DNA from 4 places in the Sphingobium sp. WTD-1 genome. Region 2 is predicted to be linked to each of the others. Evidence: riboswitches for the same ligand, from Rfam matches in the RefSeq annotation. Region 2 holds a riboswitch; each other region holds the start of a gene.
The links. Region 2 has a riboswitch for cobalamin ahead of N6H05_RS02080 (TonB-dependent receptor plug domain-containing protein). Riboswitches for the same ligand answer to the same signal wherever they lie in the genome.
Positions count from the first base shown of each region.

Region 1: it holds a riboswitch for cobalamin, as region 2 does, so the genes downstream of both, cobW (cobalamin biosynthesis protein CobW) here and N6H05_RS02080 (TonB-dependent receptor plug domain-containing protein) in region 2, are expected to answer to the same signal.
Region 3: it holds a riboswitch for cobalamin, as region 2 does, so the genes downstream of both, N6H05_RS23990 (TonB-dependent receptor plug domain-containing protein) here and N6H05_RS02080 (TonB-dependent receptor plug domain-containing protein) in region 2, are expected to answer to the same signal.
Region 4: it holds a riboswitch for cobalamin, as region 2 does, so the genes downstream of both, N6H05_RS07245 (TonB-dependent receptor plug domain-containing protein) here and N6H05_RS02080 (TonB-dependent receptor plug domain-containing protein) in region 2, are expected to answer to the same signal.

Region 1 covers NZ_CP119127.1:647,556-649,751, reverse strand. The annotation lists gene cobN (cobaltochelatase subunit CobN) at 1-165, opposite strand, end outside; gene cobW (cobalamin biosynthesis protein CobW) at 165-1,217, opposite strand; cobalamin riboswitch at 1,395-1,636, opposite strand; gene N6H05_RS03335 (Rieske (2Fe-2S) protein) at 1,667-2,044, opposite strand; gene maiA (maleylacetoacetate isomerase) at 2,041-2,196, opposite strand, start outside.
Region 2 covers NZ_CP119127.1:390,733-392,928, forward strand. The annotation lists gene N6H05_RS02080 (TonB-dependent receptor plug domain-containing protein) at 1-1,376, opposite strand, end outside; cobalamin riboswitch at 1,513-1,705, opposite strand; gene N6H05_RS02085 (ABC transporter substrate-binding protein) at 1,772-2,196, shown strand, end outside.
Region 3 covers NZ_CP119127.1:4,832,949-4,835,144, reverse strand. The annotation lists gene N6H05_RS23995 (threonine ammonia-lyase) at 1-408, opposite strand, end outside; cobalamin riboswitch at 548-791, shown strand; gene N6H05_RS23990 (TonB-dependent receptor plug domain-containing protein) at 963-2,196, shown strand, end outside.
Region 4 covers NZ_CP119127.1:1,454,945-1,457,140, reverse strand. The annotation lists gene N6H05_RS07245 (TonB-dependent receptor plug domain-containing protein) at 1-1,156, opposite strand, end outside; cobalamin riboswitch at 1,347-1,604, opposite strand; gene N6H05_RS07240 (copper resistance protein B) at 1,667-2,196, opposite strand, start outside.

The DNA.
Region 1 (2,196 bases), 260 kb from region 2:
CCGCACGCTCGGCGCATCATCGGGCAGGCGCGCGGCGGCGGCGGCGAAACAGGCGAGGTCGCTGTCCGCCACGGTCAGGATGACGATGTCGCCGGGCGGCTGGTCGAGGTCGATCGCCTCCTCGCCGTCGCTGATCGTTCCCGGCGTGGCGGACAGAAGATGCATCAGCCGAGCACGGCCTGGATGTCGGCTTCGATCGCGGCGCGGTCCAGCCCCTTCTGGCCGATCACCACCAGCTGGGTGCGGCGCGCTTCCTGCGGCTGCCAGGGGCGGTCGAAGAAATGCTGGATGCGCGGGCCGACCGCCTGCACGACGAGGCGCATCGGCTTGCCGGCGACCGCGACCATGCCCTTGACGCGCAGCACGTCATGCCGGGCGATCAGCGCGGACAGCGCCTGCACCAGCGTGTCGGGATCGGCCACGGCATCGCCGTCGACGACGAAGCTGTCGAAATCATCATGATCATGATCCTCGCCCTCCGCCTCATGGTGGGAGGGGCGGGCGTCGAGATCATCCTCCGCCGCCGCGACGATGCCCAGCAGCGCGCCGATGTCGACCGCGCCATGGGCGGCGCGGACGATCTTCACGCCAGGCCGCGTCTCGGCATCGACCTGCGCCTCGACCGCGGCCAGCGTGTCGGCATCGACCAGGTCGCTCTTGTTCAGCACCACCATGTCGGCACAGGCGAGCTGATCCTCGAACAATTCCTCCAGCGGGCTGTCATGGTCCAGATTGGGGTCGGCGGCTCGCGCGGCGGCCAGCGCCGCCTCGTCCGTGGCAAAACGGCCGGCGGCGACCGCATCGGCATCGATCAGCGCGACGACGCCGTCCACCGTGGCGCGGGTGCGGATGTCGGGCCACTGGAACGCCTTGACCAGCGGCTTGGGCAGGGCCAGCCCCGACGTTTCGATGATGATATGGTCGGGCGGGCTCGGCCGGTCGAGCAGCGCGGTCATGGTCGGCAGGAAATCGTCGGCGACGGTGCAGCAGATGCAGCCATTGGCCAGCTCGACGATATCCTCTTCGGGGCAGGCGGCGTCGTTGCAGCCCTTCACCAGTTCGCCGTCGACGCCGACATCGCCAAATTCGTTGATGATGAGGGCGAGGCGGCGCCCCTTCGCATTTTCCAGCAGATGGCGGATCAGCGTGGTCTTGCCCGCGCCCAGGAAGCCGGTGATGACGGTGGTCGGAATCTTGGCAGATGCAGTGTTGGCCATGACAAATACTCGCGCGCCGGAGCAACCGGGGCGGGAGCAAACCGGGCGCGCACGCACGGCCGGCCCGCATCGCGGACGGGCGCTTGTTCGCCCGCAGATGCGTGACCGCGCGGCTCCAGCCGCCAACCTGTCGCTCAGACGGAACACCGTGCCCCGGCCATCCCCTGGACCAAAGCAAGAGCGACCTAAACGCCGGCAGGTCTCCTGGCTTGCGGGTCATAGCGGGAGGAACGGCCTTCCCAGGCCTCGCAGGATTTAGCGTCCGGCCCAGTGGCTGCTGATCCCGCATCGGGGACAGCTTTGTTCATCACGCTCGCCGCTCACAGTTGCAGGGACAGCTGCGGACTTGGATGCCATGGCATCCGCACCGCCTTCCCATTTTAAGCCCCCGTGGGGGCACCGGCGCGATCATGTCGGGACGATGCGAAGCGCCGTCCCTGGGCCGGTTCCTAGTCGCTTTGGGCAGCGGTGACAATCCAGCCATCGGCGATGGCGAGCGGCCAGGGCGCAATGCGCTGGCCGACGCACGGCCCGCCGACACAGACTCCATCTTCGCGGCGGAAAATGGCGCCGTGCCAGCTACAGCGGATATGGCTGCCATCCGGGGTCAGATAATCATCGAGCTGCTGGGCGAGCGGCAGGCCGGCATGGGGGCATTGGTCGACAAAGCCGGCGACATGATCGCCATCCCGCACGGCAAAGCCATGGAAGCGGCCGGCCCGCATCTGCAGCACGAAATTGCGCGCCTTGCCATCGGCCATCTGGTCGATCGGGCAGAGGCGCACTCCCGCCGGCGTCGCGAACAGGCGCGTGTCCCTGTCGTTCATGCGTTAGCGTCGGGCTGGCGATCGGGGTGCGCGGCGGCAAAGGCGGGGAGCGCGCATGCCGCCGCGTCCACGGCGCACAGCCGCGGAAAGGGCGTCAGGTCGACGCCGAAGCGCCGGGCATTGTAGAGCTGGGGCACGAAATGGCAGTCGGC
Region 2 (2,196 bases):
TGCTCCGCGCCAGCTTCCCAGCCATGGGCGCGTTCGGGATCAAGCGCCTGGTTCCCATATTCGGAAAAGAGCTGATAGAGGGTCGGCGCCTTGAACCCCTCGCCATAGCTGGCGCGCAGCACCGTCCCGGTCGGCAGCGCCCAGACGCCACCGGCGGAAAAGAGGGTGCGGCCGCCGTAGCGGTTATGATCGTCATAGCGCAGCCCGCCGGTCAGGGTCAGGCCCGTAATCGGCTGGGCATTGAGCTGGCCATAGACGCTGGTGATCTCCGCCTTGCCGCGGGCCGGATCGGGAATCGGGACCGAAAGCGACGCCGAAGGCGACACGCTGCGGAAGCGGCTATTCTCATTCTCCACCCCGAACAGCGCGGTCCAGCCGTCGGCGATCGCGAAGCTGCCCTGATATTCCAGCCGCTGGTTGCGCCCGGCTGCGTCGAACGTCTGCTTGCGCGGGTTGCGCGGGTCGTAATTGTCGCGATCGGTGTCGGTATAACCATAGCCGAAACGGTTGCGGAACCGGCCATCGAACAGCGCCACATTGAGGCCGGCATAGCCGACAAATTCGCGATTAGTGCCATAGGCCGGACTGTCCGCGCTGGTCGCGTCGAAATCGACACGGCCATCGGAATAATAACCGCGCAGGTCCGCGCTGATCCCATCCGCCAGCGCAACCTCGACCCGGCCGGTGACGCTGCGGTTGGTGTAGCCGTCCTTCTCCTTGCCGCCAAAGGCCGGGCTGATCGCCGAAATGCCCTCGGTGGTGAAACTCTGGCCGCCAATCCGCCAGCTGACAGGCCCCGTCTTGCCGCCCAGCGCCGCGCGGGCGCTGACCGTGTCGCGCGACCCCGCCTCGATGTCGAAGCTGCCCTCCAGCGCCTTTTCGGGCATGGCGGTGACGACATTGACGACGCCGCCGATCGCCTGGCTGCCCCACAGGGTCGACTGGGGACCGCGCAGCACTTCTATGCGCGAGGCATCGCCGGCCAGCAGGTTTGCGAAATTATAGCCGCCGCCGGCCGAAGAGGGATCGTTGAGCTTCACGCCGTCGATCACCACCACGGTCTGGTCGGATTCCGCGCCGCGGATGCGCAGCGACGTCGCCGTGCCATAGCCGCCATTGCGCGAGATGCTGACTCCGGGCGTGCGCAGCAGCAATTCGGTGACGCCCAGATCCTGTGCTCGGTCGATCGCTGCCTTGTCGAGCACGGTGACGGAGGCCGGCACCTGATCGACCGGCGTGGCGAGGCGGGTCGCGGTGACGAGGATCGAGGATGCGCCGGCATCGGCGGCGGCATCGGGCGGTGGCGCCTGCTGCGCCTCTTCGGCGAAAGCGGTGGTGGAGAGAAGGAAAGAACAGAAAGTCAGATATTTGAACATATAAGCCCCCGGACGAGGGACCGCATCCCAGGGACGATATCGGTGCCCGGCCGGGCGCGACATGGTCCCCGCAATTTGCGGTCCACCTGTCGCCACGCGGGTTCACCCCCGTCCGCTCGGCACACCCTGTCCGCGCGAAGGACGACCGCGACGGGCAGGTCTCCTGGCTCGCGGGTCATCGCTGATTCATGCCGCCTTCTCAGAACCTTGCGGTCCCAATGGCATGTGGCACAAAAGCTCGCCGCTCACAGTTGCAGGGGCAGCCGGGGTCTTGAACCCCATTCCCTTTTCATCCCCGCTACTGGGGAACCTGTCGCAGTCCGGGCGATAGGCGAGCCCGACTGGAGCGTCAATCTTCCTTGCCTGGAGGAGCGCGCGGGCTAAGGGAGGTGGCCATGCGGATATTTGCGCCCATCGGCCCCGGTAAGGGGATGATCGCCCTGCTGATCGCCCTCATCGGTGGCGCCACATTATGGGCGGCCACCGCGCGCCAGCCTGCTAATGCAGGCAAACGTCCGCAACGGATCGTGTCACTCAACCTGTGCGCCGACCAGTTGCTGGTCGCGCTGGCCGATCGCGACCAGATTGCCGGCCTGACCCATAACGCCGGCGATCGACAGATGTCGGCGGTGGCTGCCGTAACGAAGGGCCTGCCCATCCTCGACGGATCGGCCGAGCAGATTTTGGCGACCAACCCCGATCTGGTGATCGGCATGCCGGCGCGGCGCAATCCGGCGATCGCGATCCTCAAGGCCCAGCATTATCCCGCCGTCGACCTCAAAAGCGCGGACAGCTATGCCGATATCGTCACCTCGATCCG
Region 3 (2,196 bases), 640 kb from region 2:
GGCGATTGCCTCGCGGCTCTGGGTGAAGCGGTCATAGGGGACGACCTCAGCCCCCATCGCACGCGTGTTGGCGGTCTTGATCGCCGGGGCATCGGCCGGCATCACGATCGTTGCCGGTATGCCGAGCAGGCGTGCGGCAAAGGCGACGCCCTGGGCATGATTGCCCGAGGACCAGGCGACGACGCCCGCCGCCCGTTCCGCATCGTTCAGCCGGGCGAGGCGGTTATAGGCGCCGCGGAACTTGAACGATCCGCTATGCTGGGCGCCCTCGAACTTCACCAGCACCCGCCGGCCGCAATGATCGTTGAGTGCGGCATTCTCGATCAGCGGGGTGCGGACCGCCGCCGGCGCGATCAGCCGCGCGGCATCGGCGACGTCGGCGGCAGTGATGGCAAGCGAATCGGTCATGTGGCGTCTCCCGGCAAGAGGCCCCTGCATAGCCGCCCGCCGGCGCCGCGCAACGATCCGCCGGGGCGATCCTGGCCCGCTTGGCAGGGCTTGTGCTTTGGCTTATGGGGGCCGCGCGCCGGGGCGGTCAAAAGCCCCGGACGCGCATGATCGCGCCGGTGCCCGCAAGGGCTGAAAACGGGAATGCGGTGCGGGGGGGGCGCAGCCCTTCCAAATCCGCGGCTGTCCCTGCAACTGTAAGCGGTGAGCGCGATGCGCAGGGTTCCCAGGCTCTTCAAAAGGGGAGGGCCGGAACCGGCCACTGGACGGACGAGTCCGGGAAGGCTGGCGCATCGCTGCCCTGACCCGCGAGCCAGGAGACCTGCCGGCGTCTGGTCGCTCTTGCCCTGGCCCAGGGGATGGCCATGGCGCGGTGTTTCCGTCGAGCGACGCCCATGGCGGCCGGGGCCGCATCGGTGCGTGGGGCGGGGCGCTGGCGTCTTCCCGATCCCCATGCAGCGACCGCTTGTGCGGACGCCCCGGTTCCAAATCGACGGACGCCGGGGGACGATAAAATGAAGATGTTGGGGATTTCGCTGATCGCATTGCTGGCCGCTACGCCGGCACTGGCCCAGGATGACGATATCGTCGTCACCGCTTCGGGCATCGCACAGCCGCGCGACGAGGTCGGCCAGGCGATCACGGTGATCGATGCCGACACGATCAGGACGCGCCAGGCGGTCGATGTCGTCGACCTGCTCGCCACCACGCCGGGCGTCCGCTTCAGCCGCAACGGCTCCACCGGCGGCGTGACCGGCGTGTCGCTGCGCGGCGCGGAGACGACCCAGACGCTGGTGCTGATCGACGGGGTCAAGGTCAACGACCCGAGCGGCATCGGCGACGGCTATGATTTCGGTCATTTGCTGACCGGCAATATCCGCCGGATCGAAGTGCTGCGTGGCTCCAACTCGGTGGTCTATGGCAGCCAGGCGATCGGCGGCGTGGTCAATGTGATGACCGGCGCGCCGAGCGAGGGTTTCGAGGTCAATGCCTCGGCCGACTATGGCTATAGCGACACGCTCAACGCCAAGGCCGATGTGTCGGGCACGCGTGGCGCGGTGTCGGGCGGCGTCGGCGTCGCCTATTTCAACACCGACGGCATTTCCTCGGTCGGCCGGTCCTTCGGCGGCGTGGAGAAGGACGGCTATGAGAATATCGCCACCAACGCCAAGCTGAAGATCGCCTTTTCCGACACTCTGAGCCTCGACCTGCGCGGTTATTATATCCATGCCGATCTCGACTATGACAGCTTCTTCGGCGCGCCGGCCGACAGCAGCGACGTCAGCAAGCTGGACCAATATGTCGGCTATGCCGGGATCAACCTGGCGCTGCTCGACGGCAAGCTGACCAACCGCGCCGCCGTCACCTGGCTGCGCAACGATCGCGACTATTATTTCGTGCGCGGCACCGACCCGGACTATGGCTATTCGGGCACCAATCTGCGCTTCGAATATGAAGGCGTCTATGCCCCGGTGGATCAGGCCAAGCTGATCTTCGGCTATGAGCATGAGCGGCCGGACTATGAGTATTTCGGCTTTGGCGACATAGCGAGCGCGAAGGCGAACATCGACAGCGTCTATGCACTGGCGGTGGTGAAGCCGCTCACCGGCCTCGCCGTCACCGGGGGCTTGCGCCATGACGATCATAGCCAGTTCGGCGGCGCGACCACCTTTGGCGCTAACGCCAATTACACGCCGAACGCCGGCGCGACCAATATCCGCCTCTCCTATGGCGAGGGGTTCAAGGCGC
Region 4 (2,196 bases), 1.1 Mb from region 2:
GCCCCTTGCTCGACAATTCGTCATTGGTGCGCAACTGGAAGATGCCGGCATGGACCTGTTCATCGGTCGGCGCGATCAGCAGGACGTCGTCGCGGCCGTTGAAGCTCTGGAAATCATAGCCGATCAGCGTGTCGATGCCGCGCAGCATGTTGAGCTGCACCACCGCGCTGCCGCCATAATCCTGATAGCCCCAGAAGGTGCCGGCCGGGTAGATGACCTGTGGCGGCCCCGCCGGAATGGGATTGCGGATCTGGACATAGGCGGTCTTCCAGTCGTGGAAATAGCCCTTGAGGAAGAATTGCACGCCATCCTCGCCGGTATAGTCGAGGCGCAGGCTGGCCACTTCCTCGTTGCGGTCGTTGCGGCTCTCCTTGGTCCGCGTCGCGCTGATATTGTCGAGATCGGCCTTGGTGTGCTGGTAGAGCGCGTTGAGGCGCAGGTCCGGCGCGATATCATATTGATATTTGATGCCCGCCGACCAGAGATCATAGCCGCGCGCGCGATCGGTGGCGCTCGGCTGCATCACGTCATAGGGGCGATAGCCGTCCGACTGGCTGCGATTGCCCCAGACCACGAAGCGATGCTGGCCGATCGCGCCGCGCAGATAGGCGTCCAGGCTGGTGCCGGCAAAACTGTCGAGGCTGGCATTGACCTGGCCGCCCAGATCGTCGCTGAAATCGCGGGTGACGACATTGATGACGCCGGCCGCCGCCTGGGTGCCGTAGAACAGGCTTTCGCCCCCTTTCAGCACCTCGATCCGCTCGATCATGCTGGCGGCCATGGTGTCATTGGGCGACGTGCCGCCATAGAGGCGGTTGTTGAGGCGGATGCCGTCCATCGTCCACAGCACATCCTTGGCGCGCGATCCCTGCAGCGCGATGTCGACATAGCTGAACGGCCCGGACTGCGACCGGATGAACAGGCCCGGCACCGCTTCGAGCGCGCGGGCGGTGTCGATCGCCGCGGCATCGCGGATCTGCGTATCGGTGACGATCTCGATCGCATGGCCATAGCGCGACAGCTGCTGCGGCAGCGTCTCTTCCAGGCTGGTGCCGGTGACGACGATGCTGTCGCCCTCCCCTTCATCGGCCAGAGCCGGCGATGCGAGGCACAAGGACAAGGCCAGTGCGGCCCGCGAAACGATAATGGACTTCATTTATTCCCCCATCCGGCGCCGCGTTCGACGGGCGGGGGCAACCTTCACGAGCGGCACGCGCGCGAACGTCCGACACACGCGCCGGCCGGGCGCCCAAGGGCAACCGACGCGCGTCGTCGCAGCGGCCCCAGCCGCTCGTTCGTCGCTCAGACGGAAGGTACCGTGCCGCGGCCATCCCCTGGACCAAGGCAAGAGCGACCAGACGCCGGCAGGTCTCCTGGCTCACGGGTCATCGCTTGATGCACGGCCTTCCCAGGCCTCGCAGGATTTAGCGTCCGGCCCAGTGGCTGGCGGATCGGGCATTCTGCCGTCCGCACATGTACATCGCGCTCACCGCTTACAGTTGCAGGGACAGCTGCGGATTTGGACGACACCCTGCATGAGAGGGCCATCCGCACCGCATTCCCTATTAAGCCCCTTTCGGGACACCGGCGCGATCATGATCCCATGCCGTGCGGCGCGGGATCGGCGGGATCGATAATCGAATATCAGGCGACCTGCAAGCGCCTCTCAAAACCAGGCGCGCAGGCCGATCACCAGCCTGGTGGCCGACGGCTTGTCGCCGGCGGCACGGGCATGGTCGGCCGTGTCGCCCAGCTTGCGCTCCCAATTGACGCCGACATAGGGCGCGAACTCGCGGGCAATCTCGTAGCGCAGCCGCAGCCCCAGCTCGATGTCGGACGGGCCGGCGCCGATCCCCAGTTCGGGCACATCCTGCGCCGCCAGATTGAACTCGGCGGCGGGCTGCAGGATCAGCCGCTGGGTGATACGCTGGTCATAGCTCGCCTCCAGCCGCAGATGGGCGTCGCCCCTGGTCGACAGGAAGGCTTCGACCCCGACTTCGAACCAGTAGGGCGCCAGGCCGTCGATGCCGATTACCGCATAGCTGCGGTCCGGCCCTTCGCCGAAATCCTGCCGCACGCCCGCCTGCAGGTTGAACCAGGGGTCGATCGCCCGGCTGTAGAGCGCCTGCACCTCGGCCCGTTCGAGCGATCCGCCGAACGCCCCCTCGCCCTCGCTCTTGACCGCGAAGCGGTTGA